3 regions of the Streptomyces sp. NPDC020965 genome follow, and region 3 is predicted to be linked to each of the others. Evidence: riboswitches for the same ligand, from Rfam matches in the RefSeq annotation. Region 3 holds a riboswitch; each other region holds the start of a gene.
The links. Region 3 has a riboswitch for cyclic di-AMP ahead of ACH4S7_RS14665 (peptidoglycan DD-metalloendopeptidase family protein). Riboswitches for the same ligand answer to the same signal wherever they lie in the genome.

Region 1: linked by a shared signal. The riboswitch ahead of ACH4S7_RS28255 (transglycosylase family protein) and the one ahead of ACH4S7_RS14665 (peptidoglycan DD-metalloendopeptidase family protein) in region 3 are both predicted to bind cyclic di-AMP.
Region 2: linked by a shared signal. The riboswitch ahead of ACH4S7_RS22980 (M23 family metallopeptidase) and the one ahead of ACH4S7_RS14665 (peptidoglycan DD-metalloendopeptidase family protein) in region 3 are both predicted to bind cyclic di-AMP.

Annotation. Positions count from the first base shown of each region.
Region 1 is NZ_JBIRRE010000010.1:240,627-249,903, forward strand. It holds gene ACH4S7_RS28235 (SurA N-terminal domain-containing protein) at 179-832, shown strand; gene ACH4S7_RS28240 (nucleoside triphosphate pyrophosphohydrolase) at 852-1,871, shown strand; gene ACH4S7_RS28245 (cytochrome P450) at 2,025-3,359, shown strand; gene ACH4S7_RS28250 (transglycosylase family protein) at 3,473-4,633, shown strand; cyclic di-AMP (ydaO/yuaA leader) riboswitch at 4,893-5,068, shown strand; gene ACH4S7_RS28255 (transglycosylase family protein) at 5,071-5,796, shown strand; gene eno (phosphopyruvate hydratase) at 6,143-7,429, shown strand; gene ACH4S7_RS28265 (septum formation initiator family protein) at 7,708-8,178, shown strand; gene ACH4S7_RS28270 (DUF501 domain-containing protein) at 8,359-8,898, shown strand; gene ACH4S7_RS28275 (exopolyphosphatase) at 8,959-9,277, shown strand, end outside.
Region 2 is NZ_JBIRRE010000007.1:391,469-402,145, reverse strand. It holds gene ACH4S7_RS22995 (DNA topoisomerase (ATP-hydrolyzing) subunit A) at 1-186, opposite strand, end outside; gene ACH4S7_RS22990 (M16 family metallopeptidase) at 357-1,709, shown strand; gene ACH4S7_RS22985 (M16 family metallopeptidase) at 1,736-3,103, shown strand; cyclic di-AMP (ydaO/yuaA leader) riboswitch at 3,318-3,478, shown strand; gene ACH4S7_RS22980 (M23 family metallopeptidase) at 3,491-4,276, shown strand; gene ACH4S7_RS22975 (GntR family transcriptional regulator) at 4,616-5,293, shown strand; gene ACH4S7_RS22970 (HPr family phosphocarrier protein) at 5,769-6,050, opposite strand; gene ACH4S7_RS22965 (GNAT family N-acetyltransferase) at 6,449-9,430, shown strand; gene ACH4S7_RS22960 (DUF5998 family protein) at 9,478-10,071, shown strand; gene ACH4S7_RS22955 (alkaline phosphatase family protein) at 10,071-10,677, shown strand, end outside.
Region 3 is NZ_JBIRRE010000004.1:189,944-200,620, reverse strand. It holds gene hpnH (adenosyl-hopene transferase HpnH) at 1-129, shown strand, start outside; gene ACH4S7_RS14685 (aspartate aminotransferase family protein) at 288-1,700, shown strand; gene ACH4S7_RS14680 (helix-turn-helix domain-containing protein) at 1,789-2,412, shown strand; gene ACH4S7_RS14675 (DUF6126 family protein) at 2,447-2,632, shown strand; gene ACH4S7_RS14670 (tyrosine-protein phosphatase) at 2,748-3,560, opposite strand; cyclic di-AMP (ydaO/yuaA leader) riboswitch at 4,095-4,254, shown strand; gene ACH4S7_RS14665 (peptidoglycan DD-metalloendopeptidase family protein) at 4,259-5,218, shown strand; gene ACH4S7_RS14660 (SGNH/GDSL hydrolase family protein) at 5,472-6,272, shown strand; gene ACH4S7_RS14655 (alpha/beta fold hydrolase) at 6,303-7,079, opposite strand; gene ACH4S7_RS14650 (TetR/AcrR family transcriptional regulator) at 7,260-7,880, opposite strand; gene ACH4S7_RS14645 (MBL fold metallo-hydrolase) at 8,749-9,951, shown strand; gene ACH4S7_RS14640 (ATP-binding protein) at 10,675-10,677, shown strand, end outside.

The sequences.
Region 1 (9,277 bases), on a different contig from region 3:
GAGTGGGGGGAAGGCGGTGATTCGTCGCGCACGCCCCACCAGCGATCCTGCCGCCCGCCCGGGCATCCGCCCGAACCCGTCCCCCCGAAGTGGTGGCCGACACCGCCCCCCACTGCCTACCATCAGCACGCCAGGGCTTTGTGAACCACCGCACAATCACCCCCGCCGGGAGGCTCCTTTGCACCGCCGCCGTCGCAACGCGATCACCGTCTCCGCCGCACTCCTCCTCGCCGCGCCCCTTCTCTCCGCCTGCGGCGAGCAGGCGCACCCCGGTGCCGCTGCCGTCGTCGGTGGGGAGCGGATCGAGGTGTCGGCCGTGCAGGCGAAGGTGAAGGACGTGCGGGCCGCGCAGGAGCGGTCGCCGCAGGCCGCGCAGCTCATCAAGGACAGTGGCCAGCTCAGCCGGGCCAAGCTGTACGACCTCATCGTGGGGCGGGTGGTCCAGCGGGCCGCCGATGACGCCGGGGTGACCGTCAGCCGTAAGGAGATCCAGGAGGGGCGGATCGCGCTCGCGCGGCAGGCCGGTGGCGAGGAGCAGCTCGCCGCCGTCTACCTCCAGCAGCGCGGGGTCGCCCCGGACCAGATCGAGGAGGTCGTCCGACGGGACGTCGTCGTCGGCAAGCTCGCCCAGGCCCTCGGCGCCGGTGAGACCCCCGACAGCCAGCAGAAGCTGAACGCCGCCTTCAGCGCCGCCGCCAAGGCGCTGAAGATCGACGTCAACCCCCGGTTCGGTAGCTGGAGCGATCAGAAGCTCGAACTCGGCGACTACAAGGCCCCCTGGATCAGTCAGGTCTCCAAGCAGCCGGAACCCGTCCCGACGGCCGGTGCGTAGCCCGGGGTAAGTTCGAGGTGTGACCACAGAAACCCCCGCCGTCGGCCGTATCGTCCTGCTCACCGCCAGCCATCGCGTCGCCCCGGGATTGCTGTCCTGGCCCGCCTGGCAGACGCTGCGGGAGGCCGACCGGGTTCTGTGCGCAGACCCCGCACATCCGCAGCTCCCCTATATCCGCGAGGCCGGGGTCACGGTCGAGATCGCGGCCCCGGAGGCGTCGGAGCTGGTCGACGCCTGCGTCGGCGCGGTGCCCGGGGCCGCGGACGGCGCCGCCGGCGCGGGTACGGGCGCGGGCGCCACCGTCGTGGTGGTCGCCACCGGGGAGGGCGAGCGGAAGCTGACCGACGGTCTCGCCCGTCTCGCCGGCTCCAACCGGGTCCAGATGCCCGATCTGGAGCTGCTCCCCGGTTCGTACGATCTGCCCGGCGCGCGTCTCCTCGATCTGATCGAGGTCATGGACCGCATCCGTGCCGACTGCCCCTGGTCGTCCGTCCAGACCCACCAGGGGCTCGCCAAGTACGGCATCGAGGAGGCGTACGAGCTGGTCGAGGCGATCGAGGACGGCGACCGCGACGAGCTGCGCGAGGAGCTCGGGGACGTACTCCTCCAGGTCGTCTTCCACGCCCGTATCGCGCAGGAGGACGCGGATGAACCGTTCTCCATCGACGACGTCGCCGGGACGATCGTGGAGAAGCTGATCCACCGGCATCCGCATGTCTTCGGGGACGCGACCGCCGAGACCCCCGAGGACGTCAAGGAGCACTGGCTCCGTACCAAGGCGGTCGAGAAGCAGCGGGACTCGGTCACCGACGGCGTTCCGCTCGGGCAGCCGGGTCTCGCGCTGGTCGCGAAGCTCGCCTCCCGGGTCCGTACGGCGGGACTGGACGTCCCGCTCCCGCCGGGCGACGGCATCGGGTACGAGCTGCTCGACCTCGCCGTACGGGCCGAGGAGGCCGGGGCCGACCCGGAGGCGGCGCTGCGGGCAGCGGCGCGGGTGTACCGGGACGCGATCCGGGCGGCGGAGGGCCACGCGGGGTAGACCCCACTGTCGCCCTCGTTGTCGCCCTCATAGTGATGTCCCCAGATGACTGTCCTCTCCCTATATAGAGGAGAGGGCAGCACGGCCCCGGGGCGGCCGGGGTACGACCCCGCGCGCTCGAAGCCCCCGGGTGGCGACGGATAACGTCAGGGGGTGAGTGAGACCCCCGCCCCTGAGCCCGCCCCCGCCCCCGATCGCACCCCTGCCCCTGCCCCCGCTCCCACCCCTGACCCCGCGGCCCCGCCCGCGAGCCCCGAGCTGTTCACCTGGGAGTTCGCCACCGACCCGTACCCCGCCTACGCCTGGCTCCGGGAGCACGCCCCCGTGCACCGCACCCGGCTCCCCAGCGGGGTGGAGGCATGGCTCGTCACGCGGTACGCCGACGCCCGGCAGGCCCTCGCCGACCAGCGGCTGTCGAAGAATCCGGCGCACCACGTCGAGTCCGCGCACGCCAAGGGCAAGACCGGCATTCCGGGCGAGCGCAAGGCGGATCTGATGACACATCTGCTGAACATCGACCCGCCGGACCACACCCGGCTGCGGCGGCTCGTCGCCAAGGCGTTCACCCCGCGCCGGGTCGCCGAGTTCGCCCCGCGCGTGCAGGAGCTGGCCGACGGGCTCATCGACGGGTTCGCGGAGCGCGGCGAGGCCGACCTCATCCATGAGTTCGCCTTCCCGCTCCCCATCTACGCGATCTGTGATCTGCTCGGCGTCCCGCCGGAGGACCAGGACGACTTCCGCGACTGGGCCGGGATGATGATCCGCCACGGCGGCGGGCCGCGCGGCGGTGTCGCCCGGTCGGTGAAGAAGATGCGCGGCTATCTGCTCGAACTGATCCACCGGAAGCGGGGGGCCCTCGACGACGAGGGCGCCGACGATCTGATCTCGGGGTTGATCCGGGCCAGTGACCACGGGGAACACCTCACCGAGAACGAGGCCGCCGCCATGGCGTTCATCCTTCTCTTCGCAGGCTTCGAGACCACCGTGAACCTCATCGGGAACGGTGCGTACGCCCTGCTGCGCAACCCGGACCAGCGGGCCCGCCTCCAGGAGTCCCTCGACGCGGGCGAGAGCGAGCTGCTGGCGACCGGGGTCGAGGAACTGCTCCGTTACGACGGGCCGGTGGAGATGGCGACCTGGCGGTACGCGACCGAGGCGCTCGACATCGGGGGCTGCGAGATCGCGGCCGGTGATCCGGTTCTGGTGGTGCTCGCGGCCGCCGACCGCGATCCGGAGCGGTTCGCCGAGCCGAATGTTCTCGACCTTTCCCGGCGGGACAATCAGCACCTCGGATACGGGCACGGCATCCACTACTGTCTCGGCGCGCCGCTCGCCCGGCTGGAGGGTCAGACGGCGCTCGCGACGCTGCTCAGAAGGCTGCCGGACCTGCGGCTCGGCGCGGATCCGGCTGATTTGCGATGGCGTGGTGGGCTGATTATGCGTGGGCTGCGCACCCTCCCCGTGGAGTTCACACCCCGCCAGAAATGACGCCCCGTCACATCTGTGACTTTCGCGTGATCTCTGCTGCATCGACTTGTGACACACGTTCGACTGCCGCTACCTTCAACGATCGTCTCAGCAGTCTGGCGAAAGGCAACCGAATGCGCTCCGGGAATGGTCGGCATCGCCGACCCCGTCAAGCTCCGGCCATCGTCGTCGCCGCGGGGGTGACGGGATCGGCCATCGCGATCCCCCTCCTCGGTGCCGGCTCCGCCTCCGCCGCCGAGCCCGCCGCCTGGGACCGGGTGGCGGAGTGTGAGAGCGGTGGCCTCTGGAGTGCCGACACCGGCAACGGCTACTACGGCGGACTCCAGCTCTCGCAGCGGGTCTGGGAGGAGTTCGGCGGTACGGAGTACGCCTCCCGCGCCGACCTCGCGAGCCGTTCGCAGCAGATAGCCGTCGCGGAGAAGGTCCTCGCCGCGCAGGGCGAGAAGGCGTGGGCGTCGTGCGCGGGCATCGCCGGGCTCACGGACAGAGCCACCGGCACGGAGAAGGGCACCGGGAAGAGCACGGGCACGGGCACCGGCAAGGCCACGGACAAGAGCACGGGCACGGGCACGGACAAGAGCACCGGTACGGACAAGGGCGCCGCCACGGGCCGGTCCGAGACGGACGGGACGAGCGGTGGCGCCTCCGCGACGCCCTCCGCCCCGGGCCAGAAGGGCGGGGCGACGACGACGCCGAAGCCCGCCACCGGGTCGACCACCCCGGGCGCCGGCCCGACCCAGGGCGTCGGCAGCGGCGCCGACCGCGCCGCCGCCGCGACGGCCGGTGCCGGAAAGCACCGGGGCGAGCCCGCCGATGAGCCGACCAAGAAGCCTGAGGGCACGACCGGCGCTGCGGATTCCGCGGATTCTGCGGGCGTGCCCGGGTCGAGCACCCCGCCTCCGGCCACCGAGGCCGCCGAGCCGGGCGGCACCGCATCCGGCACCCCGTCGCCCGCCAACGAGGCCGCCGAGCGGCGGGCGGCCGATCCCGGCCATGCCTCCCGCGGTGCCGGCGCGGCCCGTGACGGCGCCGTGGGCGCCACGGTGCCCGGCGACAAGAAGGTGGAGGTCGTCAAGGGCACGGCCGGTGGCGCGGGCGCCTCACCCACCTCGTACACCGTCCAGCCCGGTGACAGCCTCTGGGCCATCGCGGAGGAGCGGAAGCTCGACGGCGGTTGGAACGCGCTGTACGAGAAGAACCGGACCGCCGTCGGCTCCGACCCCGACCTCATCCACCCCGGTCAGAGCCTCGATCTCGACGCAAAACAGGGGTAGTTAGTCCTCCTTTGTCCAATTTTGCGGAAGTGAGACAAGGGTCTCTTTGCCGAAATGGACTCGACGGCTCCGCTGGAACTGGTCATTCCGCGCTCGACCTGCGGAAATGTGCGTTCTCGGTCGAGCGGGATGGGCGATTTCTCCCCGATGTTCATCTTTGAACATCGGGGAGAACTGTGGCTACGGTCTGAACCGCTCGCCACCGCGGGCACCATCGACCGTCACGCCGAATCCTGCCGTCGGTCGGGGGGAGTACTCGACGCTCAGTGCGCCGAAGGCAGGAGCGGGGGACCCAAGGTAAGCGCCGGACCCGGCCGTTGAGGATGACGGTGGGCCACCCGGCTAGGGGTGAAGCCGCGCGCTAGGACGCGCGGCCGGGCAACTCACTTGGCCCGAACCCGACAGCTCACCTCGTAGGCGTCGGTGAGGAGACCACCATGCTGTTTTCCGGCAAGGGCAAGCACCGCCGCCCCTCCAAGGCCACCCGTATCGCCACGCTCGCCGGTGTCACCGGTGCCGCCGTCGCCGCCCCGCTGATGGGCGCCACCTCGGCCTCCGCCGCGACCGCCAGCGAGTGGGACGCCGTCGCCCAGTGCGAGTCCGGCGGCAACTGGTCGATCAACACCGGCAACGGTTACTACGGCGGCCTCCAGTTCTCGGCCTCCACCTGGGCCGGCTACGGCGGCACCGCGTACGCCTCCACCGCCGACAAGGCGTCGAAGTCGCAGCAGATCCGGATCGCCGAGAAGGTCCTCGACGGTCAGGGCAAGGGCGCCTGGCCGAACTGTGGTGTGAACCTCTCCCAGGCCACCTACGGCGGCGGCTCGACCGAGCAGCAGCCGCAGCAGCAGAGCCAGCAGAAGTCGCAGCCGAAGGCCGAGCAGAAGTCCGAGCGTCAGGCGCAGCCGCAGCAGAAGCGCGCCGAGGCCCCGACCACCCGCTCCGAGCGCTCCGCCGCCCCCGCCCCGTCCGCGGCCCCGGCTCCGGCCAAGGGCTTCCAGAAGGGCGACGGCGAGTACCAGGTGAAGGCCGGCGACACCCTCAGCACGATCGCCACCGCCGAGAAGGTGGGCGGCGGCTGGGCCAAGCTGTTCGAGCTGAACAAGGACATCGTCGACGACGCCGATGTGATCTACCCGGGTCAGCAGCTCCACCTCGGCTGACCCCACGGCCCCCCGGGGCCGACACCCGAGACAGGTCTCGGGGCCGCTCCGGAACGACACCCGGAGCGGGCCCCGGGCCCCTCGGGGCCGAATGGGCCACCCCGGTCCGGCGCGCTTCCCCCGTACGCGCCGGACCGGGGTTTCTCTCTGTCTCCCGGCCGGGCGGACGCCCGCCCGACTCCTACCGACCGGTAGACATCGTTCTTTTTGTCCCCCGCCGCGGCCGTTCACGGCGTTTTTCGTCCCAGCGGGCGGGCAACCGGCCGGTCGGTGCCCCACCGCCGGTTAGGCTCGTGGCGCAAGGCCAAAGAGACCCTGCACTCCAAGCGTCACATCCCAGAAGGAGATGCTAGTGCCGTCCATCGACGTCGTCGTAGCCCGGGAAATCCTGGACTCCCGAGGCAACCCCACGGTCGAGGTCGAGGTTGGCCTCGACGACGGCAGCACGGGTCGTGCTGCAGTTCCGTCCGGCGCCTCCACCGGTGCGTTCGAAGCCCTTGAGCTCCGCGACGGTGACCCGAACCGCTACCAGGGCAAGGGCGTCGAGAAGGCCGTCCTCGCCGTCATCGAGCAGATCGGCCCGGAGCTCGTCGGCTATGACGCCACCGAGCAGCGGCTGATCGACCAGGCGATGTTCGACCTGGACGCCACCCCGGACAAGTCCTCGCTCGGCGCCAACGCCATCCTCGGCGTCTCCCTCGCCGTGGCGCACGCCGCGTCCGAGGCGTCCGACCTGCCGCTCTTCCGCTACCTGGGCGGCCCGAACGCGCACCTGCTGCCCGTTCCGATGATGAACATCCTGAACGGCGGCTCGCACGCCGACTCCAACGTGGACATCCAGGAGTTCATGATCGCGCCCATCGGCGCCGAATCCTTCTCCGAGGCGCTGCGCTGGGGCACCGAGGTCTACCACACCCTCAAGAAGGTGCTGAAGCAGAAGGGCCTCTCCACCGGCCTCGGCGACGAGGGCGGCTTCGCGCCGAACCTCGACTCCAACCGCGCCGCGCTCGACCTGATCCTTGAGGCCATCAAGGAGGCCGGTTACGTCCCCGGCAAGGACATCGCGCTCGCGCTCGACGTCGCCGCCTCCGAGTTCTACAAGGACGGCTCGTACAACTTCGAGGGCAAGTCCCTCTCCGCCGCCGAGCTGACCGAGTACTACGAGGAGCTGGTCGCGGCCTACCCGCTGGTCTCCATCGAGGACCCGCTCTTCGAGGACGACTGGGCCGGCTGGAAGGTCCTCACCGACAAGCTGGGCGCCAAGGTCCAGATCGTCGGCGACGACCTCTTCGTCACCAACCCGGAGCGCCTGGCCCGCGGCATCGACGAGGGCTCGGCCAACGCCCTGCTCGTCAAGGTCAACCAGATCGGTTCGCTGACCGAGACCCTCGACGCGGTCGAGCTGGCCCAGCGCAGCGGCTTCAAGTGCATGATGTCCCACCGCTCCGGTGAGACCGAGGACGTCACCATCGCGGACCTCGCCGTCGCCACCAACTGCGGTCAGATCAAGACCGGCGCCCCGGCGCGCTCGGAGCGCGTCGCCAAGTACAACCAGCTGCTGCGCATCGAGGAGATCCTCGACGACGCCGCGGTGTACGCCGGGCGCAGCGCGTTCCCCCGCTTCAAGGGCTGATCCGCACGGGTTGATCCGCGAGCGCTGATCCGCAAGGGCTGATCCACCGGGGTTGATCCGCAAGGGTTGATCCACAGGGCCGGACCCGCACGGACCGATCGCCGGGTCCTCCCGGCCGGCCGGTCTCCCACGGCGGTCGAGCGACGCACCTCCCGACGGTTGATCAAGGTCAGCCGCCGGGGGGTGCGCAGCCAGTCGTCCGGACGTCCTCGGCCACGGTCCCGTACCGTGTCCGGGGACGTCCGTACGTGGGTACGGGGGAAGGGAGGCGGGACGACATGGCCGCGAAGGACCGTGACCGGTTCTCCACCGCGACCAGGTTGCGGCTGCTCGGCGAGCAGACCGCCGCCCGTGTCTACCGCTCCCAGACCCGGCGCCAGGCCCGCCGCTCCCGGCTGACCGGCCGGGCGGCCTTCCTCGCGCTGGTCCTCTGTTCGCTGATCGTCGCCCTCGCGTACCCCATGCGGCAGTACGTGTCCCAGCGCGGCGACATGGCCGAACAGCGCGGCCGGATGGCCGAGGCGGAACGGCAGGTCGAACGCCTCCGGGACGAGAAGGCGCGGCTCCAGGACGATATGTACATCCGGCGACTGGCCCGGGAGCACCTGCACTACGTGCTGCCGGGGGAGACCGGATACACGATGATCGACCCGGAGGTCGAGGAGGACCGGCGCGCGCAGGACGGCGCGGCCGACCGCCCCTGGTACTCGAACGTCTGGGAAGGCGTCGACCACGCGGACCGCCGCTGACCTCCGCTCCGTACACCCCGCCCGCACCCCCCGGCGGCGGACCGCGGTGACATGCGGCCCCACGGCGGGCGACCCCGGCCCAGCGGCACGACAAGCCCAGCGGCACGACAGTTCAGCAGTACAACAGTTCAGCACCACCCAGCACAGCAGCGACACAGAATCGTCAGAGCCAAGGTAGGCATGGAAACCCCTCCTCCCCACACCGATCCCACCGAGCCCACGGACGCGGACATCGCGGCGTTCCGGGAACAGCTCGGCAGGCCCCCGCGCGGACTCCGCGCCATCGCGCACCGCTGCCCCTGCGGGCAGCCCGATGTCGTCGAGACGGCCCCCCGGCTGCCCGACGGCACGCCCTTCCCGACCCTGTACTACCTGACGTGCCCGCGTGCGGCCTCCGCGATCGGCACGCTGGAGGCGAACGGGGTCATGAAGGAGATGTCGGAGCGGCTGGCGGCCGATCCGGAGCTGGCGGCGGCGTACCGGCGGGCGCACGAGGACTACATCGCGCGCCGGGACGATATCGAGGTGCTCCAGGGGTTCCCGAGCGCTGGCGGGATGCCGGACCGGGTGAAGTGTCTGCACGTCCTGGTGGGGCACTCGCTGGCAGCGGGCCCCGGGGTCAATCCGCTCGGGGACGAGGCCATCGCGATGCTGCCGGAGTGGTGGCGGAAGGGCCCGTGCGTCACCCCGTGCGAGCAGCCGGCCGAAGCCCGATCCTGAAGACCGGGACCCGTCCCACCCGGCCAGATCCGTCAGACGCGCCCTGAGGAGTACCCACAAATGACCCGCGTCGCCGCGATCGACTGCGGCACCAACTCGATCCGGCTGCTCGTCGCCGACGCCGACCCGGCCACCGGGACCCTGGTCGACCTCGACCGCCGGATGACCATCGTCCGGCTCGGCCAGGGCGTGGACCGCACCGGCCGGCTCGCGCCGGAGGCCCTGGAGCGCACGTTCGCCGCCTGCCGCGAGTACGCCGCCGTTATCAAGGAGCTGGGTGCGGAGCGGCTGCGCTTCGTCGCGACCTCCGCATCCCGAGACGCCGAGAACCGGGACGACTTCACGCGGGGCGTGTTCGAGATCCTCGGGGTCGAGCCCG
Region 2 (10,677 bases), on a different contig from region 3:
CGGCTTCATGCCGTCCCGGGCGTCGGGCAGGGCCCGGGAGTAGATCACCGAATAGGCGTATTCGAGGAAGGAGCCCTGCATCTCGTCAACGACGTCGATGTCGAGGATTCTCTCCTCGAAGTCTCCCCCGGACGGTGTCCGGGAGGGTCCACCAGGCGGCGGGGTTTTCGTGCTGCGGCGGGCCATCGAGGCTGCTGCTCCTTCACGTACCGGATCGGGAACTGACGCCGACCATTGTGGACCGTCCCACTGACAGGACCGACCGCGACCCGGGAACTTCGCCAGGTGTCAGCCCGCTTGCATACAGTGGCAGTGCTGGGAAGACACCCAACAGCATCGCGATCGAAGGGACGTACATGCCCATGGGTCACACGGCCACAGCGCAGGCCGGTTCAGGCGGCCTGACAGCGACGGAGCACCGGCTGGCCAATGGCCTGCGTGTGGTGCTCTCCGAGGACCACCTGACCCCGGTCGCCGCGGTCTGCCTCTGGTACGACGTGGGCTCGCGCCACGAGGTCAAGGGCCGTACCGGACTGGCCCACCTCTTCGAGCACCTGATGTTCCAGGGCTCGGGGCAGGTCAAGGGGAACGGCCACTTCGAGCTGGTGCAGGGCGCCGGTGGCTCGCTCAACGGCACCACCAGCTTCGAGCGCACCAACTACTTCGAGACGATGCCCACCCACCAGCTGGAGCTGGCGCTCTGGCTGGAGGCGGACCGGATGGGCTCGCTGCTCGCCGCCCTGGACGACGAGTCCATGGAAAACCAGCGGGACGTCGTCAAGAACGAGCGCCGCCAGCGCTACGACAACGTGCCGTACGGCACGGCGTTCGAGCGGCTGACCGCCCTCTCCTACCCGGAGGGCCACCCGTACCACCACACCCCGATCGGCTCGATGGCCGATCTGGACGCGGCGACCCTCGACGACGCCCGCGCCTTCTTCCGTACGTACTACGCCCCGAACAACGCCGTGATCTCGGTCGTCGGCGATATCGACCCGGAGCAGACGCTCGCCTGGATCGAGCGGTACTTCGGCTCCATCCCCGCCCACGACGGCAAGCAGCCGCCGCGCGACGGCTCCCTCCCGGAGGTCATCGGGAAGCAGCTCCGCGAGGTCGTGGAGGAGGATGTGCCCTCCCGCGCGCTGATGGCCGCCTACCGGCTGCCGCACGACGGCACCCGTGAGGCCGACGCCGCGGACCTGGCGCTCACCGTGCTCGGTGGCGGCGAGTCCTCCCGGCTGCACAACCGCCTGGTGCGCCGGGACCGTACGGCCGTCGGGGCCGGGTTCGGACTGCTGCGACTGGCCGGCGCGCCGTCGCTCGGGTGGCTGGACGTGAAGACCTCGGCCGGGGTGGAGATCCCGCAGATCGAGGCCGCCGTCGACGAGGAGCTGGCCCGGTTCGCCGAGGAGGGCCCCACGCCGGAGGAGATGGAGCGCGCCCAGGCACAGCTGGAGCGCGAGTGGCTTGACCGGCTGGGCACTGTCTCCGGCCGCGCCGACGAACTGTGCCGCTACGCGGTGCTGTTCGGTGACCCCCAGCTCGCGCTGACCGCAGTGGAGCGGGTCCTCGACGTCACCGCCGAAGAGGTGCGGGACGTCGCGCGGGCCCGACTGCGCCCCGACAACAGGGCGGTGCTGGTGTACGAGCCGGTCGCCGAGGCCGACGCGACCGAGCAGAGCGACGAGGAAGAAGGGGCGGACCAGTGACCGACGCCGTCGAGCCGTTGACCGCGATGCAGTTCCACCCGCAGCCGACCGCGGGGGAGGCCAGGCCGTGGGCGTTCCCCGCCCCCGAGCGCGGCACCCTGGACAACGGCCTGACCGTACTGCGCTGCCACCGTCCCGGCCAGCAGGTCGTGGCGGTCGAGATCTCCCTCGCCGCGCCCCTCGAAGCCGAGCCCGACGGTGTCGACGGAATCGCCACGATCATGTCGCGGGCCCTGTCCGAGGGCACCGACCAGCGCTCGGCCGAGGAGTTCGCGGCCGAGCTGGAGCGCTGTGGCGCCACCCTCGACTCGCACGCGGACCACCCCGGTGTGCGGGTCTCGCTTGAGGTGCCGGTCTCCCGGCTGCCCAAGGCGCTGGGGCTGCTCGCCGAGGCGCTGCGCGCGCCCGCCTTCCTCGACACCGAGATCGAGCGGCTGGTGCGCAACCGGCTGGACGAGATCCCCCACGAGCTGGCCAACCCCGGCCGCCGCGCGGGCATGGAGCTGTACAAGCACCTCTTCCCGTCCTCGCTGCGGATCTCCCGTCCCCGGCAGGGCACCGAGGAGACGGTCTCCCGGATCGACTCCAAGGCCGTACGGGCGTTCTTCGACGCCCATGTGCGGCCCGCCACCGCCACGGCGGTGATCGTCGGCGATCTCACCGGGGTCGACCTCGACGCCGTCCTCGCGGACACCCTCGGGGCCTGGACGGGCGACACCGCCGCGCCCCGCCCCGTACCGCCGATCACCGGCGACGACACGGGCCGCGTGATCATCGTGGACCGGCCGGGCGCGGTGCAGACCACGCTGCTGATCGGCCGGATCGGGCCGGACCGGCACGACCGGGTGTGGGCGGCCCAGGTGCTCGGCACCTACTGCCTCGGCGGCACCCTCACCTCCCGGCTGGACCGGGTGCTGCGGGAGGAGAAGGGCTACACCTACGGCGTACGGGCCTTCGGGCAGGTGCTGCGTTCCGCGCCCGACGGGTCGGGCGCCGCGCTGCTCGGCATCAGCGGTTCGGTGGACACGCCCAACACCGGTCCGGCGCTGGAGGACCTGTGGAAGGTGCTGCGCACGCTGGCGGCCGAGGGGCTCACCGACCCCGAGCGCGATGTCGCCGTGCAGAATCTGGTGGGGGTGGCCCCGCTGAAGTACGAGACGGCGGCCTCCGTCGCGGGCACGCTGGCCGACCAGGTCGAACAGCACCTCCCGGACGACTACCAGGCGCTGCTGTACCAGCGGTTGGCCGAGACGGGCACCGTGGAGGCGACGGCCGCGGTCGTCAACGCCTTCCCGCAGGACCGGTTGGTGACGGTGCTGGTGGGTGACGCGGCGCAGATCGCGGAGCCGGTCAGGGCCCTCGGGATCGGCGAAGTGACGGTCGTCACAGGCTGACTGACGCCGCCCCCGCTGGCGCCGCGGCGGCACGGGACTGTGGAACCCCGGCACCTGACGGTGTCGGGGTTCTGTCATATGACCGTTTTGGGTGTTAGTTGACCGTCTGGCCTGTGGCATGTCCAACAAAACCGGCCCGGTGTTTGGTGATCGAAAGTCGTGCCGCTTAGCGTCAGTGCGGCTGTTCGCCGGTCGTACGCCGCAACCGCGGCACGGACAGCCATCGCCGAATCCCCACGGGCGTGAGCCCGGGGAACCGGGGACCCAGTCCCTCTGGGGTGAATCGGACACCTTCGCACCACGCGGAGGGGCCCGTAGGAGACCTTCCTGCTCCGAACCCGTCAGCTAACCCGGTAGGCGAGAAGGAAGGAAAGGAACAGCCTCTTCATGGCGTTCGCCCGTTCCACCGGGAAACACCGTGCCCCGGGCCGTATGACGCGCAAGAGCGCGAGCATCGCCGGTGTCTGCACCCTCGCCACCACCGGCGTCGTCGGAACCCTCGCGTCCCCCGCGTTCGCCGCCGAGACCGGCACCACCGGGGTCGAGGACACCGGGATGACGCAGATCCTGACCGAGGAGATCCTCACCGCGGAGACCCTCGCCGCCGAGGTCGCCGACCAGGCCGCCGCCCAGAAGCAGGAGGCCGCCGACGCCGTCGCGCGGGCGAAGCGGATCGCGGACGAGGCCCAGCGCAAGGCCGAGGCCCGCGCCCAGGAGATCCGCGAGGCCAAGGAGCGCGCAGCGCGCGCCGCCGAGCGCGAGCGGCTCGCCTACCGGCTCCCGGTCGCGGGCTCCGGCGTCTCCACCGACTACGGCACCGGTGGCTCGCTCTGGTCCTCCGGTAGCCACTCCGGCATCGATTTCCACGCCTCCTCCGGCACCACCGTGATGGCCGTCGGCGCGGGCACCGTCGTGGAGGCCGGCTGGGGCGGCGCGTACGGCCAGAACGTCGTGCTGCGGATGCAGGACGGCTCGTACACGCAGTACGGGCACCTGTCGGCGGTCACCGTCGCCGTCGGGCAGAGCGTCATGCCGGGCGAGCGGATCGGCCTCGCGGGCTCGACGGGCAACTCCACCGGACCGCATCTGCACTTCGAGGCCCGTACCGGCGCCGAGTACGGGACGGACATCAATCCGGTCTCCTATCTGCGCGCCCACGGCGTGAAGGTCTGACACCCGCGCCCTGCACCGGCCGCCGCGCGCCCCCGCGCGACACCGCCCGCTCCGTACCGAGGACCCTGGCAGCTCCGCGCCGGGGTCCTCGGCCTTTCGTTGGGTTCGTTGGGTTTGTCGGGTCTGCGGGGTCGCCAGGTTTATCGGATCAGTCGGATCAGGTCGACCGGAATGTATCCATGGCCGGAAGAGGACTTCCCTGTCTATGGGGCTATGGGTCTATGAGTCTGTGGGGCTATGGGTGACCGTCCCTATCGGCAAACGCCGACCGTTGGCATAGAGTCGCCGAATGCGTTTCCAGTGACGGCGTTTCACGCGGATTACAGCGGAGGTTCGGTCATGCGCATTCCCGCGCAGTCGGTGAGTACGGCGATCCGCGACGACATCGTCTCCGGTGTGTTCCGACGCGGCGAGCGGCTCGCCGAGGAGCAACTGGCGCGGCGCTACGGAGTCTCCCGGGTTCCCGTGCGCGAGGCCCTGCGGACCCTGGAGGCGGAGGGCTTCGTCGTCACCCGGAGGCACGCCGGCGCCTGCGTCGCCGAACCCACCGAGCAGGACGCCGTCGACCTGCTGGAGGTCCGTGCCCTGCTGGAGCCGCTGGGGGCGGCGCGGGCCGCCGTGCGTCGGACCGAGGCTCATCTGAAGGTGCTGCGGGGCTTGGTGCGGCTGGCCCAGGACCGGGCGCGGCGAGGCCAGGGGGAGGACCTACGGGCGTTCGGCGGCTGGTTCCAGGAGACCCTCGCACATGCCTCCGGCAGCCCCGGGCTGACTGCACTGCTCACTCAGCTCCGGCACCGGATCGCCTGGATGTACGTCGTGGAGCCGTCGGCCGGGTCCGTTGAGTCCTGGGCGGAGCGCGGCGCGATCGTGGACGCGGTGGCGCGCGGGGACGCGGACCGGGCGCGGGCGCTGAGCGCGGCGCACGCCGCGCGGACGATGGGGGCGCACCGGTTGCGCACTCCCGACCCGGCGGTGGTTTCGCAACATGCCGTAAACACGAGGAGTGCCCGCCATTAACAGTCACGGCGTATACAAAGACGGTGTGCCGTTCGGCGGGGGGTATTCGTGGGTCGATCGTGAATGCGGGATGAATTCAACAGAATGCGGACGGGCGGGCGGGCGCGACCGTGATGCGATTCGCGTCGCCCGGATTCCGCTGAGGGATATTGTGGCGGCCCGCCCGGAATTCCTTGGGAGGGTGCGAAGGTGCGCGAGTCCGCCCGGGGGTGTCGGCGGGTGTGCGGGTACCCCGGTCGAGGGCACCGGCCGCGCCCTGTTCTCCCGGTGTGCCCCCGGATCGGGTGCGTACGGCGGGTGCGTCGGAAGTCTCCGCGGGCGCGGGTGCGGGACCGTCACCGCGGGCGGGGGTGCCCGTCCGTCACCGCGGTCGGCCGGGAACGCGACGGAGCCGCGGTGTGCCGGGAACACGACGGAGCCGCGGTCTCCCCACAGGGGTTCCGCGGCTCCGGGCGACCCGGGGTGAGGCGGTGGGTCAGACCGTCTCGGGGAGCTCGTTGAGGCCCTCGGCCACCAGCTTGGCCAGTCGGTCCAGAGCGGCGTCGGCACCGTCCGCGTCGGAGGCGAGCACGATCTCCTCGCCGCCCTGCGCGCCCAGGCCGAGCACGGCCAGCATCGAGGCGGCGTTGACCGGGTTGCCGTCGGACTTGGCGATCGTGACCGGCACGCCGGAAGCCGTCGCGGCACGGACGAAGATGGAAGCGGGTCGGGCGTGCAGGCCCTCGGCCCAGCCGACGTTGACGCGGCGCTCAGCCATTGTGTTGCCCCTCGGGTCTCAGCGGTCAAGACTTTCTGGTTGTCTAGACCAGTCTCTCATGGTGCGGCACCTCCCATGGTGCGGCACCGGGCGACCCCACGTCGGGGGGTACGGCAGGGTGCGGGGGAGTGGGGCGGGGTGTGGTGGGGGCACGGCGGAGTGACCTTCGGACCCCTGACCCCTGGCCCCCGACACTCGCACCGCGTGCGCGGGCGGCACGCGGTGCGGACGGTGTCGATGGGGTTTCCCGGTCCCGGCCGTGCGACGCCCGGACGGGCCCTTCGGCCCGCCCTGGTGGGGGAGCTTCGGCCCCGGAGGCGGGGCCGGCCGGCCCCGCCTCCGGATGTCCTGCCCCGGGCGGCCACCGCGACGCCCGGTCGCGCCGTACGCTTTCCGTTATGCGGACCCAGCCGGAGCATCCCTACCCCGATCACTGGGAAGCGGACGTGGTGCTGCGTGACGGGGGAACCGCACGCGTCAGACCCATCACCACCGAGGACGCCGAACGGCTCGTCAACTTCTACGAGCAGGTCTCGGACGAGTCGAAGTACTACCGCTTCTTCGCCCCCTACCCCCGGCTCTCCGCCAAGGACGTCCACCGTTTCACCCACCACGACTACGTGGACCGGGTGGGCCTCGCGGTCACCGTCGGCGGGGAATTCATCGCGACCGTCCGCTACGACCGGATCGACGGCCGGGGCCACCCGGCGAGCGCGCCCGCCGACGAGGCCGAGGTCGCCTTCCTCGTCCAGGACGCCCACCAGGGGCGCGGGATCGCCTCCGCGCTGCTCGAACACATCGCGGAGGTCGCCCGGGAGCGGGGCATCCGGAGGTTCGCGGCCGAGGTGCTGCCCGCCAACAACAAGATGATCAAGGTGTTCCGGGACGCCGGATACACCCAGCGGCGCAGCTTCGAGGACGGCTCGGTCCATCTGACGCTCGATCTCGAACCCACCGCCGAGTCCCTCGCCGTCCAGCGCGGCCGGGAACAGCGCGCCGAAGCGCGCTCCGTCCAGCGGCTGCTGGCGCCCGGCTCGGTGGCGGTCATCGGCGTCGGACGCGCGCCCGGCGGGGTCGGGCGGACGGTGCTCCGCAACCTCCTCGGCACGGGATACACCGGCCGCGCCTACGCGGTGAACCGCGCCTTCGGCGACGAGTGGCACGAGGTGGCGGGCGTACCGGCCTTCCGCTCCGTCGGTGAGATCGTCGCGGAGACGGGCGAGCCGGTCGATCTCGCGGTCGTCGCCGTGCCCGTCGAACGGGTGCCGGAGGTCGTGGCCGACTGCGGCGAGCACGGGGTGCGGGGACTCGTCGTCATCTCGGCCGGCTACGCGGAGAGCGGTGCGGACGGCCGGCGGCGCCAGCGGGAACTGGTGCGGCAGGCCCGCTCGTACGGGATGCGGATCATCGGCCCGAACTCGTTCGGGATCATCAGTACGGCCCCGGGGGTGCGGCTCAACGCATCACTCGCGCCGCACGCCCCGGAGCCCGGCCGGATCGGTCTCTTCACCCAGTCCGGGGCCATCGGCATCGCCCTGCTGTCGGGACTGCACCGGCGCGGAGCCGGCCTGTCGACGTTCATCTCCTCCGGGAACCGCGCGGACGTCTCCGGCAACGACTTCCTCCAGTACTGGTACGAGGACCCGGACACGGACGTCGCCCTGCTCTATCTGGAGTCGATCGGGAACCCCCGCAAGTTCAGCAGGCTGGCCCGGCGCACGGCGGCGGTGAAGCCCGTCGTGGTGGTGAAGGGGGCGCGCCACAGCGGGAGCGAGCCCCCGGGGCACGCGGTACCGGTCACCCGGATCCCGGACGCGGCGGTGGGCGCGCTGCTGCGCCAGGCCGGCGTGATCCGTGTCGACACGGTCACGGAGCTGATCGACGCCGGACTGTTGCTGGCCGGACAGCCGCTGCCGGCGGGGGGCCGGGTGGCGATCCTCGGCAACTCCGAATCGCTCGGGCTGCTGACGTACGACGCGTGTCTGGCGGAGGGGCTGCGCCCACTGCCCCCGCTCGATCTGACGACGGAGGCGACCCCGGCCGACTTCCGGAACGCGCTCGGCCGGGCGCTGGCCGATGACGGCTGCGACGCGGTGGTGGTGACCGCGATTCCCTGGGTGGGGGAGAACGGTGCCACGGAGTCGGGCGACGGCGAGGTCCTGGCGGCGGCGCTGCGGGAGGCGGCCGCGGGGTCCCCGGCGAAGCCGGTGGCGGTGGTCCATGTGGAACTGGGCGGACTGGCGAGCGCGCTCGCGGCCGTGAAGCCGGCGGCGAAGCCAGCGGTGCCGGGAGTGAAGGCGGGAACGCAGGCGGAGGCGGCGGCCCGCCGCGCCCCGGCCGCTCCCGAACGCCCACACCAGCCCCCCGGCCTCGGCACGGCCCCCGACTCCAGCACCGGCGGCACCGCCCCTTCGCCCGCCGGCCCTTCGTCCACCGCCCCTTCGTCCGCCGGCCGCTCCGGCGCCCCCGCCGCCGCCACCCCCGGCGGGGCCGAGGCGCCCCCGGCAGCCCCCGGCAGCCGTCGTATCCCCACCTACCCCGCCGCCGAGCGGGCCGTCCGGGCGCTCTCCCAGGCCGTCTCGTACGCCCAGTGGCGTCGGCACGCCGCCGAACCCGGCCGGGTGCCCGAGTACGACGACATCGACGAGAACGGCGCCGCCGCCCAGATCGAGCGGCTGCTCGGCAGTGGCGGCGGTGGCACCCTCCCCGCCGCCGACGCCCTTGAGCTGCTCGCCCGCTACGGGATCCTGGTGCGGCCCACCCTCCCCGCGCCGGACCCCGAAGCCGCCGTGCACGCGGCCGGCCTGCTCGGATACCCGGTGGCCCTCAAGACCACCGCCCCCCATCTGCGCCACCGCGCCGACCTCGGAGGCGTCCGGCTCGACCTCGCGGACGAGGCGCAGCTCCGGCAGGCGTACACCGAGCTGACCGACCTCCTCGGCAAACCCCTGGAGCTCCAGCCCGTCGTCCAGGCCATGGCGCCCCGGGGCGTCGACACCGTCGTCCGCGCCGTCATCGATCCCGCCGTCGGCGCCGTGCTCTCCTTCGGGCTCGCCGGAGCCGCGTCCGAGCTGCTCGGCGACACCTCCCACCGGCTCGTGCCCGCCACCGACCGCGACGCCGCCGAGCTGATCAGGGCCATCCGTACCGCCCCCCTGCTCTTCGGCTGGCGCGGCTCGTCGCCGGTGGACACTCCCGCCCTCGAAGAGCTGCTCCTGCGGGTATCACGACTCGTCGACGACCATCCGGAAGTGGTGGGAATCAGTCTTGAACCCGTCGTCGTGGCTCAGCACGGCCTCTCCGTGCTCGGCGCGTCCGTACGGCTGGCGCCCCCGGCCACCTTCACTGACCTGGGCCCGCGCCGACTGCCCAGCTACTGAGCCGGACTGAGCGCTCGACGCCCCGGAGGCCCCGTAGGATGGACCGTATGGCGAAGACCGGTACGACGACCCAGGGGCTGCGCGCGGCGATCGAGCGCAGCGGCTACTACCCGGCTCTCGTGGCCGAGGCGGTGGAGGCCGCTGTCGGTGGCGAGCAGATCGCGTCGTACCTCGTGCACCAGGAGACCACGTTCGACGCCAACGAGGTGCGTCGTCATGTCACGGTCCTCGTCCTCACCGGCAACCGCTTCATCGTCAGCCACACTGACGAGCAGGCCGCCGACTCCAGCTCCCCGACGCCGTACGCGACGACCTCCACCGAATCGGTCAAGCTCGGCCGGATCTCCTCCGTCGTCGTCAGCCGGGTCGTCGCCAATCCGGAGTCGTACACCCCCGGCACCCTGCCCCGCGAGGTCGTGCTCACCATCGGCTGGGGCGCGGTCGCGCGCCTCGACCTGGAGCCCGCTGCCTGTGGTGACCCCAACTGCGAGGCCGACCACGGCTACACCGGCAACTCCACCGCCGACGATCTGAGTCTGCGGGTCAGCGAGGCGGGTGACGGTCCGGACACCGTCCGGCAGACCCTCGCCTTCGCCCAGGCACTCTCCGAGGCGACCGCGGCCACCGGCACCACCCGCTGATGGTGCTGCCCGCGACGGCGGCCCTCTGGCCGGACGACCCCGAACCCCTCGCCGTCGAGACGGCACCCGTCCCCGAGTACGGCACCGGCTCGCTCGCCGATCTGCTGCCGACCCTCGCGGCCGGTCAGGGGGTGCCGGGCCTCACCGCCCGGATCGCCGAGTTGGCCCCGGCCGACCGGAACTGCGTCTTCCTGATCGACGGCCTCGGCTGGCAGCAGATCAAGGACCATCCCGACGAGGCCCCCTACCTCAACTCCCTGCTCCACACCTCGCGCGGCAACACCGGCCGGCCCATCACCGCGGGCTTCCCGGCCACCACGGCCACCTCGCTCGCCTCCGTCGGTACGGGACTGCCGCCGGGCACCCACGGACTGCCCGGCTACACCGTGCGCGATCCGGCGACCGGCGCGCTGATGAACCAGCTTCGGTGGAAGCCGTACACCGACCCACGGGTCTGGCAGCCGTATCCGACCGTCTTCCAGCTCGCCCACGCCGCCGGGGTGCACACCGCCCAGGTGTCGTCCCCCGCCTTCGCGCAGACGCCGCTCACCAAGGTCGCGCTGAGCGGCGGCGGATTCCACGGCAGGCTCAGCGGTGAGGAGCGGA
Region 3 (10,677 bases):
AAGGACCCCCGCTGCGCCAACTGCATGGCGCACTGCGGGTACGAGCCCACCGCCGTCCTCGCCACCATGGGCTCCCTCAAGGAATCGATCCGGGCGGTGCGGGAGACCGTCTCGGGAAGCCGGGGCTGAGCGATGGCCGCGGGCGGCGGCACCCCATCGGAGGCACGGGGGCACCGGGGCACCGGAAAACAACGAGAGCGAGGGAGCACATGACCGAGCCGCTGTCGACGGGCCGGGAGGTCGATGCCCGCCCCGGCCACCCCGGCCACCCCGGCCCTCCGGACCGGATGGCCGCACCCGGCCCGGAGGGCACCCCGCGCCGCGGCTTCGACCTGGCCGCACTGCTCGCCGAGCGCGGGGCCGAACGCTACGAGCTGCACGCCCGCCACCTCAACCACCAACTGCCCCGGGTGCTGCGCACCATCGGCTTCGACAAGGTCTACGAGCGGGCCGACGGCGCGTACTTCTGGGACGCCGACGGCCAGGACTACCTGGACATGCTGGCGGGGTTCGGGGTGATGGGCCTCGGCCGGCACCACCCCGTCGTCCGTGCGGCGCTGCACGACGTCATCGACGCCTCACTCGCCGACCTCACCCGCTTCGACTGTTCGCCCCTGCCCGGCCTCCTCGCGGAGAAGCTGCTCGCCCACAGCCCCCACCTGGACCGGGTGTTCTTCGGCAACAGTGGTACGGAGGCGGTCGAGACGGCGCTGAAGTTCGCCCGCTGCGCCACCGGTCGGCCGCGCGTCCTCTACTGCGAGCACGCGTTCCACGGACTGACCACGGGCGCCCTCTCCGTCAACGGCGAGGCGGGTTTCCGGGACGGGTTCGCCCCCCTGCTGCCCGACACCGCCGTACCCCTCGGCGACCTGGCCGCGCTCGAACGCGAACTGCGGCGCGGGGACGTGGCGGCCCTGGTGGTGGAGCCGATCCAGGGCAAGGGCGTCCAGGAGGCGCCCCCCGGCTATCTGCGGGCGGCGCAGGAGCTGCTCCACCGGCACGGTGCGCTGCTGATCGCCGACGAGGTGCAGACCGGCCTGGGCCGGACCGGTGACTTCTACGCCTACCAGCACGACGACGGCGTCGAACCCGACCTCGTCTGTGTGGCGAAGGCGCTCTCCGGCGGTTACGTACCGGTCGGCGCGACCCTCGGCAAGGACTGGATCTTCAAGAAGGTCTACTCGTCCATGGACCGGGTCCTGGTGCATTCGGCGAGCTTCGGCTCGAACGCCCAGGCGATGGCGGCGGGACTCGCGGTGTTGTCGGTGATCGAGGACGAGGGGATCGTCGCCAACGCCCGGGTGACCGGTGACCTGCTGCGCACCCGGCTGGCCGAGTTGGTGGACCGCTATGAGTTCCTGGCGGCGGTGCGCGGCCGGGGGCTGATGATCGGCATCGAGTTCGGGCGCCCCGAGTCCCTCGTACTCCGGGGCCGCTGGACCATGCTCCAGGCCGCCCGAAAGGGGCTCTTCGCGCAGATGGTCGTGGTGCCGCTGCTGCGCAAACACCGGATCCTCACCCAGGTCTCCGGTGACGAGCTGGAAGTGATCAAGCTGATCCCGCCGCTGACGATCGGCGAGCGGGAGGTGGACCGCTTCCTCACGGCCTTCACCGCGGTCATGGACGACGCCCATGCCGGGGGCGGGCTGATGTGGGACTTCGGAAAGACACTGATCAAGCAGGCGGTGTTGCAGCGCTGACCCGCCCCCGCGGAGTACCCGACCGGCGTTTTTTGCCTCTGAGGTAAAGAAATTTGCCTCAGAGGCAGTTTCCTGGCGCAATGGAGTCATGCACAGTCCTCCCGGAGGTCACCCTCCGGACCCGACCGCCGCCACCGGCGAACCGGCCACGGACCTTCCCGACGTGGCCCCCCGGCTGCGCGAGCTGCGCCGCCGCCGCGGCCTCACCCTGGAGGCCGCCGCCCAGCGCGCCGGACTCTCGCCCGCGCATCTGTCCCGGCTGGAGACCGGCCGCCGACAGCCGTCGCTGCCCATGCTCCTCAGTCTCGCCAGAATCTACGGTACGGCAATCGGCGAGCTGCTCGGCGAGGTGTCGGCGGAGCGCGACCCGATCGTCCGGGCCGGCCGCCGGGAGCCCGCGGCAGCCGACGGCTGGACGTATCACCAGGTGGGCGCCCCTGGCCGGGCCATGCAGGCGCTCCGGCTCGTCGTCCCTTACGGCGCGCAGGGCGATCTGGTACGGGTCCATCCCGGCGAGGAGTGGATCCATGTCCTCGACGGCCGGGTGCGGCTCACCCTCGGCGAGGCCGTGCACGAACTCGGCCCCGGGGACAGCGCGCACTTCGACTCGCTCACCCCCCACCGCATCGCGGCCGCCACCCGCGACGGCGCCGAGATGCTCTTCGTCCACACCCTGCTCCAGAGCCCCGACCTCCATCCGCACCACAGCTGACGCCGGTCCGCCGGTACGAGAAGAGAGGCCCGCCATGTCCGAGAGCCCCGCACCCCAGAACCCCGCCGCGCCCGAGAGCCCCGCGGTCTCCTCGAAGGCCGCCGCCAAAGAGGAGGGGAAGTTCCCCCGGGGTCTGGTGATCCGCCTCTTCGCCTACCTGATCGCGGGCCATGTGTTCGCCGGGTTCCTCTATCTCCTCTTCGAGATGGGCGCCAAGTAACCCAGGGTCGACCGGCGCCCACCCGTCGCGAGCCTCCCGTGGAATTCGCGAACCCTCCGTGAATTCGCGAACCTCCGTGAATTCGCGAACCCTCCGTGAAGGGGGACGGACGCGGTCACGCCCCGTCGAGCAGTCGCTCCCGCAGCCGCGCCCGGGTCTCGGGGGAGACCCCCAGCCCGTCCGTCAGATAGCGCTCGGTGGTGCCCCAGGTCTGCTCGATCGCATCGAAGGCGGCGTTCAGATAAGCGGCGCGCGCGTCGAAGAGCGGGTTCAGCAGCTCCATCACCTCCGCCGACATCCCGGCCGGCGAGTTGTCCCGGCGACGCACCAGATAACGCCGGTGCGGCTCGTTGGACTTGAGGTAGTCCGCCTCGATCGCCTCCCGCTCCACCCCGACCGCGAGCAGGGACACCGCTATCGAGAGCCCGGCGCGGTCCTTGCCCGCCGCGCAGTGCATGAGTGCCGGGACGCTGTCCTCGGCGAGCGCGTGCAGCACCCGGCTGTGCTCCCCGGTGCGCCCGGTGATCATCGTCCGGTACGACTCCGCCATCCGGTCCGCCGCCCTGCCGTCCGCCAGGATCGACCGGAGCTGGTCGAGATCGCCCTCGCGCACCATCAGCCAGAAGTCGGCGCCGTCGGCCGGGTCGCTGAGGGGCAGATTCAGATTCCGCACCCCGGGCAGGTCGATATCGGGACCCTCCAGCCGCATATCGGCCGAGTTCCGGAAGTCGAAGACCGTGCGCAGCCCCAGTGTGGCGAGGAACGCGGCATCGCTCGCGGTCGCGTTGGCGAGGTGACCGCTGCGGTAGAGGGCTCCGTACCGCACCTGCCGGCCGTCCACGGTCGGCAGTCCGCCCACGTCTCGGAAGTTGCGAACCCCGGTCAGCTCGGGTTCGGTCGACGGGACCCGCGGCAGCTGCTGTGTCACAAAGGCTCCTGGAGGTCACTGCCGGCGCGGCTCGCCGACGATGGCGTGTTCCCGACGATACGACACCGCCGTGCCCGGTCCCCGGCCTGTGCGGTCACCCGGTCCTCGGCACGGGTCGGCCAGCGGCCAGCGGCTACCGGGCGGGGGCGGCGGCGCCGGGCCACCCGCGGGGTCGGCACCTCATCCGGCCGGGGGTACCGGACCCCCGGATCCCTCACCCCGCCGCCACTAAGAGCCACATTCTGCACTTCTGACCGAATTGGTCGTTTAAGGGTAACGTGCCCCATCTATAGGGGAGATGGGGCCTCGCTCGTGAGCAGGATCATATTCGTGACGTTCCGTGCCGCCGGACGCGCGGCCGATATCGACGCGGGGTGGGTAGTTGGCCTTTCCGGTTCCACGGAGGGTGACCGGAAATTCCGGTCCGCCGGTGAATCGATCTTGACAGTGAAAGCGGAGTGGCTTGTTCAGGTCTGTGGCGCTCGTCTACGGTCACGGCAATCCGGGCGGACCGCCTCATCCTGCCGCCGACCGGAACCCCATTCGCATATCCACGCATGGCAGGAGCGGGGGACCCAGTCAGTACGCCGATCCGGGCATCCGGACGGCTTGGGGTGAAGTCGCGCAGTCGCGCGGCCGGGCATCTCCAGCCCGAACCCGACAGCTCACCTCGCAGGCGTCGGAGAGGAAGCAACGCCATGCCCGGAAAGGGTAAGCACCGCCGTACCAGGACCAGCCCCCTCACCCGCGGATTCGTCGCCGCGGGTACCGGTGGCGCCGCCATCGCCCTGCCACTGCTGGGCGCGGCCGGCGCCCACGCGGCGGAGCGGCCGGCCTCCGCCACCGCGCAGGTGACCAAGGCCCCCGCCGCCGCCCCGGTGGCGGAGAAGGCGGCGGAGAAGTCCGCAGCCGTCTACCGGGTGGTCGCCGGTGACCATCTGTCCAAGATCGCCGACGAGCAGCGGGTCGACGGTGGCTGGCAGCGGCTCTACGAGGACAACCGCAAGGTCGTCGGCGGGGACCCCGCGCTGATCCACCCGGGCGTCGAACTCGCCATCGCCAAGGCGACCGGCGGTGCGGTGCCGTCGCAGCGGACGGAGGCCACCCCGGAGCCCGCGTCCCGGTCCGCCGCCCCGGCGACTCCGGAGGTCGAGCCCGCCCCGGCCGCGGCGGCCCCCGCCGAGAGCGACGGCGCGAGCCAGACCGCGTCGGACACCGCGGAGACACCGGCCGCCCCCGCCGCCGCCGGTTCCGGTTACACCACCCCGCTCGAATCCGGTGGTGTCACCACCTCCTACCGCGCCTCCGGCGCCATGTGGTCCAGCGGCTACCACACCGGTGTCGACTTCGCGGCGGCCACCGGCACCACCGTCCGGTCCGTCGGCCCGGGCAGTGTCGTCTCCGCGGGCTGGAGCGGTTCCTACGGCAACGAGGTCGTCATCCAGCACACCGACGGCACCTACTCCCAGTACGCCCACCTCTCCTCCCTCGCCGTGTCGGCCGGGCAGAGCGTGACCGGCGGACAGCAGATCGGCCTCTCCGGCTCCACCGGCAACTCCAGCGGCCCGCACCTGCACTTCGAGATCCGCACCGGTCCCGACTACGGCTCGGACATCGACCCGGTGGCGTACCTGCGCCAGCACGGTGTCTCCCTCTGAACCGACGGCATCACCGCTGCCCCCCAGCGGAGGGCACCGGATGAACGGTCCGCGTCACACCTGACCCCGCGCGAGCCCGCCAGCCCCGCCCGTATCGGGTGAATCCCCGAATCCCCGTGTGCCGCCCCGGTGGTACGCGGGGATTCTGGCGTATTCCCACCCACCGGAATCGGACCCGGTGGTAAAGATCACCCCCCGTCAACCCCTCCTTACGGTCGCGTAGGTCACATCCGCGAGGTCAGGATGAGTTCTCGTGGCACAAGACGTGAGAACTTCGAGAGCAGGGACGCCCGGCGGAATCGGGTCGTACGCGGCGATCGGTGACAGCTTCACCGAAGGCGTCGGCGACCCCGGCCCCGCCGGGACGTACCTGGGCTGGGCGGACCGTTTCGCGGTCCTGCTCGCCGACCGCGCGCCGGAACACCCCTTCCGCTACGCCAATCTGGCGGTACGGGGCCGACTGCTCGACCAGATCGTCGCGGAGCAGGTGCCGAGGGCCCGGGAACTCGCCCCTGACCTGGTGACGTTCTGCGCCGGGGGCAACGACATCATTCGACCGGGCAGCGACCCCGACGCCGTGGCCGAGCGCTTCGAGCGGGCGGTGGCCGATCTGACCAACGCCGTCGGCACGGTCATGGTGACCACCGGATTCGACACCCGAGGCGTCCCGGTCCTGCGCCACCTGCGCGGCAGGATAGCCACGTACAGCGCACATGTGCGGTCCATCGCCGACCGGTACGACTGCCCCGTACTCGACCTGTGGTCGCTCAGATCGGTCCAGGACCGCCGGGCCTGGGACCGCGACCGGCTGCATCTCTCCCCGGAGGGGCACACCCGGGTCGCGCTCCGTGCCGCGCAGGTGCTGGGGATCGACGTGCCGGCCGACCCGGATCAGCCCTGGCCCCCGCTACCGCCGCGCGGCACCCTTGAGGTGCGGCGCGACGACATCCACTGGGCGCGTGAGCATCTGGTGCCCTGGTTCGGGCGCCGGCTGCGCGGCCAGAGCTCCGGTGACCATGTGGCGGCGAAACGTCCCGACCTGCTGCCCCTGTGACAGCGCCCCCGGTGCCGTCACAGGGCCCGCTCAGCTACGCGGTTCGCCGCCGCAGTGCGCCAGTACGGTGTCGGCGATCAGCTCGGGGACCCGCAGTGGCTGGAGATGATCGACGCCGGCCAGCCGGATGAGACGACAGCCGGGGATGCGCGCGGCCACGTCCTCGTTACAGGTGATCATCGTCGCCCGGTCCAGCTCCCCCAGCATCAGTACGGTCGGCGTGTCCAGCTCGCCGAGCCGGTCGAAGACAGGTGGGTCCGACTGCTCGAACTCCTCCTCGGTGAGCCAGGCCGGCGCGGCGGACCGCAACTGCGCCACGGCGGCGTCGTCCGCACCGGCGGCCGCCCATTCGCGCAGCCCGAACGCGGCCAGCCCCGGCACGTCGCCCGCCTCGGTCAGCGCCTCGTACTCCGCGTCGACCTCCGGTTCGTCGGGCCAGGGATAGCCGCCGACGCCGGGACAGAGCAGCACCATCGAGGCCACCCGCTCCGGGTCGGCCAGCGCGAGCCCCAGCGCCGCGCCGCCGCCCATGCTGCAGCCGACCAGGGCCACCCGCCGCAGGGCGAAGTGATCGAGCACGGCCACCAGATCGCCGAGCAGTGAGTAGGGCGCGACCGGCGCCGGGGACCGCCCGTAGCCGCGCACGTCGTAGCGGATCACGCGATGGCGCTTCGCGAGCAGGGGGAGGACCGGGTCCCAGATCCGGGAGTCCCCGACGCCCGGATGCAGGAGTACCAGCGGGGGGCCGTCGCCACCGGTGTCGTCCGCCCATATCTCGCCACCGTTGACCGGCACTGTGATGTTCATCCGCTGATCTTGCGGTGCCGGGCCGCCCCGCGCCAATGGTTTGCCGTTCAGCCTTGCCGTGACCCGCGAATTCCCCTCCGGAGGGCCGTACGGGGTACGTGCCGTGCGCCAGGTCCCGGGAGGAGACTCCGCTCGCCCCCGGCCGGTACGGGCGTGCGGGGCTCACTGTTGCGCGGGGGGTCAGCGAACGGCCGCCGCGAAGGCCGCGCGCTCCAGACCCAGTTCCCTGGCGAGCGCCTCGTCGGTCCACTCCAGCATGGCGGTGCGGGAGAGTGAACCCGCGTACGACGTCATCTGTACGGCGAGCCCGTCGAGGAACGCGGTGAGCCGCCAGGCCGCCGCCCGGGGGTCGGGACACGGGAACTCGCCCGCCGCCGCCCCCTCCGCGATCACCTCGGCCAGCGCGGCCTTCCACCGCTGGTCGAGATCGCGGGCGACCGCCCGTAGCGCCGGCTCGCGCAGTGCCGCCGCCCAGCCCTCGATCCACAGCCGCCAGCCCTTCGCGCTGCCCGTCGGCGCGTACCAGCGGACGGCCGCCCGCAGCCTGCGCAGGGCGGAGGTGCGGCGGTCCAACAGCTTGCGCAGATGGGCGAGATCGGCATCGGCGGCGTGGGCGAACGCGGCGGCGACCAGCTTCTCCTTGGTCGAGAAGTGGTACAGGACAAGGGCATTGCTCACGCCGAGCGACGCGGCGACATCGGCGATCCGCACGGCCGCGACACCGCGGAGCTGGATCTGCTCGACCGCGGCGCCGAGAAGCTCTTCGCGACGTTCTGCCACGCTCAACCGGACTCTGGCCACGGCCTCACCCTACACATCCGATCTTCGCCGGAACGATGGCCCGGCTGCCACACCGGCGGCGGGTGACCGGTACCGGTGGCGGGCACGGGACGTCAGCGAACGACCCCTCCGCACCGGTCCCGGTGACTCGGCACCCCGCCCACCAGTACCGTTCGCCCGCAACGGAGTTGATGGCCCATCGGCGCCCCCGGCGAACCGCCCCAGCCTCCGGCCGCACTCGTCGCGCAGAGACCGCCCCGCTCGCCGCCCGCCCCGCCCGGCATGTTCATTTACTGAATAGTGGGTCAGTATGGGAGAGGCTGCCGGTAGCCTCCGGCGATGCGTCACCGCACACGGGTGGGACGAACCCCCAGAGCCGGATCGCGGGAGCGGTTGCGCAGACCGCCAGGCGACCAGGCTTACGGAACCGGGCGGCAGTCGAGCTGCCCGTTGCACCGAACCGGACGGTAGTCAGGTATCCGGGACGGCCGTGCGTCTAGGTGTACGCGGGCGGGAGAGCGCCGGCGTACGGGATCGAGGAAACCCGGGCTCCGTGTACGGCGTACGGGAATCGAAGGAACCCCGGGCGCGCGGGTCTCGGGAAACCGGCGACTTTCCGGCGTCGGGCCCCTGGCCGGTACCACTCGGCGGGAGGAGGCAGGAACATCGACACCGGGCGACACGTTGCCTCCCATGACGGCGGACATGGTCGCATGGGACACGAACGGCCGAAGCGCGGCGGCGCCGGCGTACCGGGGCCCACCGGTCGACGGCCGGTGACGGACGGTGTCCGGCGCGCGCCGGCCGGTGTGCTCCCGAGCGGCGGATCATCTCGCCGCACTGCCGTATCTCGCGCACATAATAAGAAGACCCGACACCTGGAGGTGCCGTGACCGGCGCTGGTTCCCCCCACTCGCTGAGATCCCGGCTGCGCTCACTGCGATCGGCCGCGTTCGGCGCGGATCCCTCCGGAGCGCGGATGGAGCGGATCCGCCGCTCGCCGAATTTCGTGGACGGCGTCTTCCAGAACCCCGTGGATGCCAGGACCAGGCCCTCCGGCGGTTCCATGGTCGAGTTCGCCAAGATCTACTTCCAGAAGGAGGCGCGGGCCCGGAGAGCTCCCGTCGGCCCCATCCCCCTGCACCCCACCACGCTCGCTGACCTGGCCCGTCCCCCGGCCTCCGGGCTGCGGCTGACCTGGATGGGTCACTCCAGCGTCCTCGCCGAGATCGACGGGCGGCGGGTGCTCTTCGACCCGGTCTGGGGAGAGCGCTGCTCACCCTTCCCGTTCGCCGGGCCCAAGCGGCTGCACCCCGTGCCCGCGCCGCTTGCCGACCTCGGCCCGGTCGATGTCGTGGTGATCTCCCACGACCACTACGACCATCTGGATCTGCCCACCATCAAGGCGCTGGCCGCCACGGACACGGTCTTCGCCGTGCCCCTGGGTGTCGGCGCCCATCTGGAGCGCTGGGGCGTCTCCGCGGACCGTCTCCACGAGCTGGACTGGCACGAGACGGCAGAGGTGGCCGGAATCCGGCTCACCGCGACCCCGGCCCGGCACTTCTGCGGGCGCGGGCTGCGCAACCAGCAGCACACGCTCTGGGCCTCCTGGGCCGTCGCGGGCCCCGAGCACCGGATCTACCACAGCGGGGACACCGGATATTTCCCCGGCTTCCGGGACATCGGCGCCGAGCACGGCCCCTTCGACGCCACCATGATCCAGATCGGTGCCTACAGCGCCTACTGGCCGGACATCCACATGACACCGGCCGAGGGTATGCGGGCACATCTCGACCTCCAGGGCGGCCGGGCCGCCGGGGTGATGCTGCCGATCCACTGGGGCACCTTCAATCTCGCTCCGCACCCCTGGGCGGAGCCCGGCGAGGGCACGGTCACGGCGGCCCTGGAGACGGGTGCCCGGATCGCGCTGCCGCGCCCCGGCGAGCCTTTCGAACCGACCGCGGCCGTTCCGGCCGAGCCGTGGTGGCGCGCGGTGGCGACGGTGCCGTCCGAGGGCTGGGCGCGGCTCGCCGCCCCGGGCTCCGACAAGGGCACGAACACCGGCACCCCCGAGGTCGCCCCCACCGCCTGATGGGCTCGCCCCGGGGGCTCCGCAGTGCCTGGAGCCCCCGGCTGTGGGCGGCGCCCTGCGGCAGCCCCCAGGGGCCGGCGGTGCCCTTCGGCGAACCCGAAGCCACCCCGATGGGTGCCCCCCGGAGGAACCCGCCGCGCCGACTGCTTTCGGCCAAATCTCATGGAGTGGGGGAGCGCCCCCCGCCGCGTCCCCGAGCGCGGTCTCCCCGGGGCGCACCGATGGTCGTCCGCGGGGGGTGGCGCCGCGTTGACCGGCCGGGGAGTGGCCGAGCGTCGCACCGGCCCGCTCCACCCGGGGGCCGTGCACCCTCGGTGACCCGCTCGCCCCGTCCGTACGCCCCCGGACCCGGCAGTGGGCGGGAGCACACGCACCGCTCCGCGCGCTCGTGGGTTCCCTCCGGCCCGGGGCCGGCCGCGGTTCTCCCGACTCCGGGCCGCACCCGTAACAAAAGCCCCAGAGGCCCCACCGGTCCCTGAATCAACCTGGCGTTCTCGGGCGGGAGTACGAAGCCTCATACCAGAGCGGGACGAATGGCGGGGAACTTTGTCAACTGCGCACCGAATGTGCTCGGCTGGCGGCTACCGTGTGTGGCCAGTGATCAACGATGGGCTCATATCCCCTGCGCCGGAGCATCGTTGACCCCTCGCAGGACTCCCCCCACCCATACCCCCCACCCCACGCACTACGCCGAACCCTGGGACCCACGTACCAAGGACGCTGATG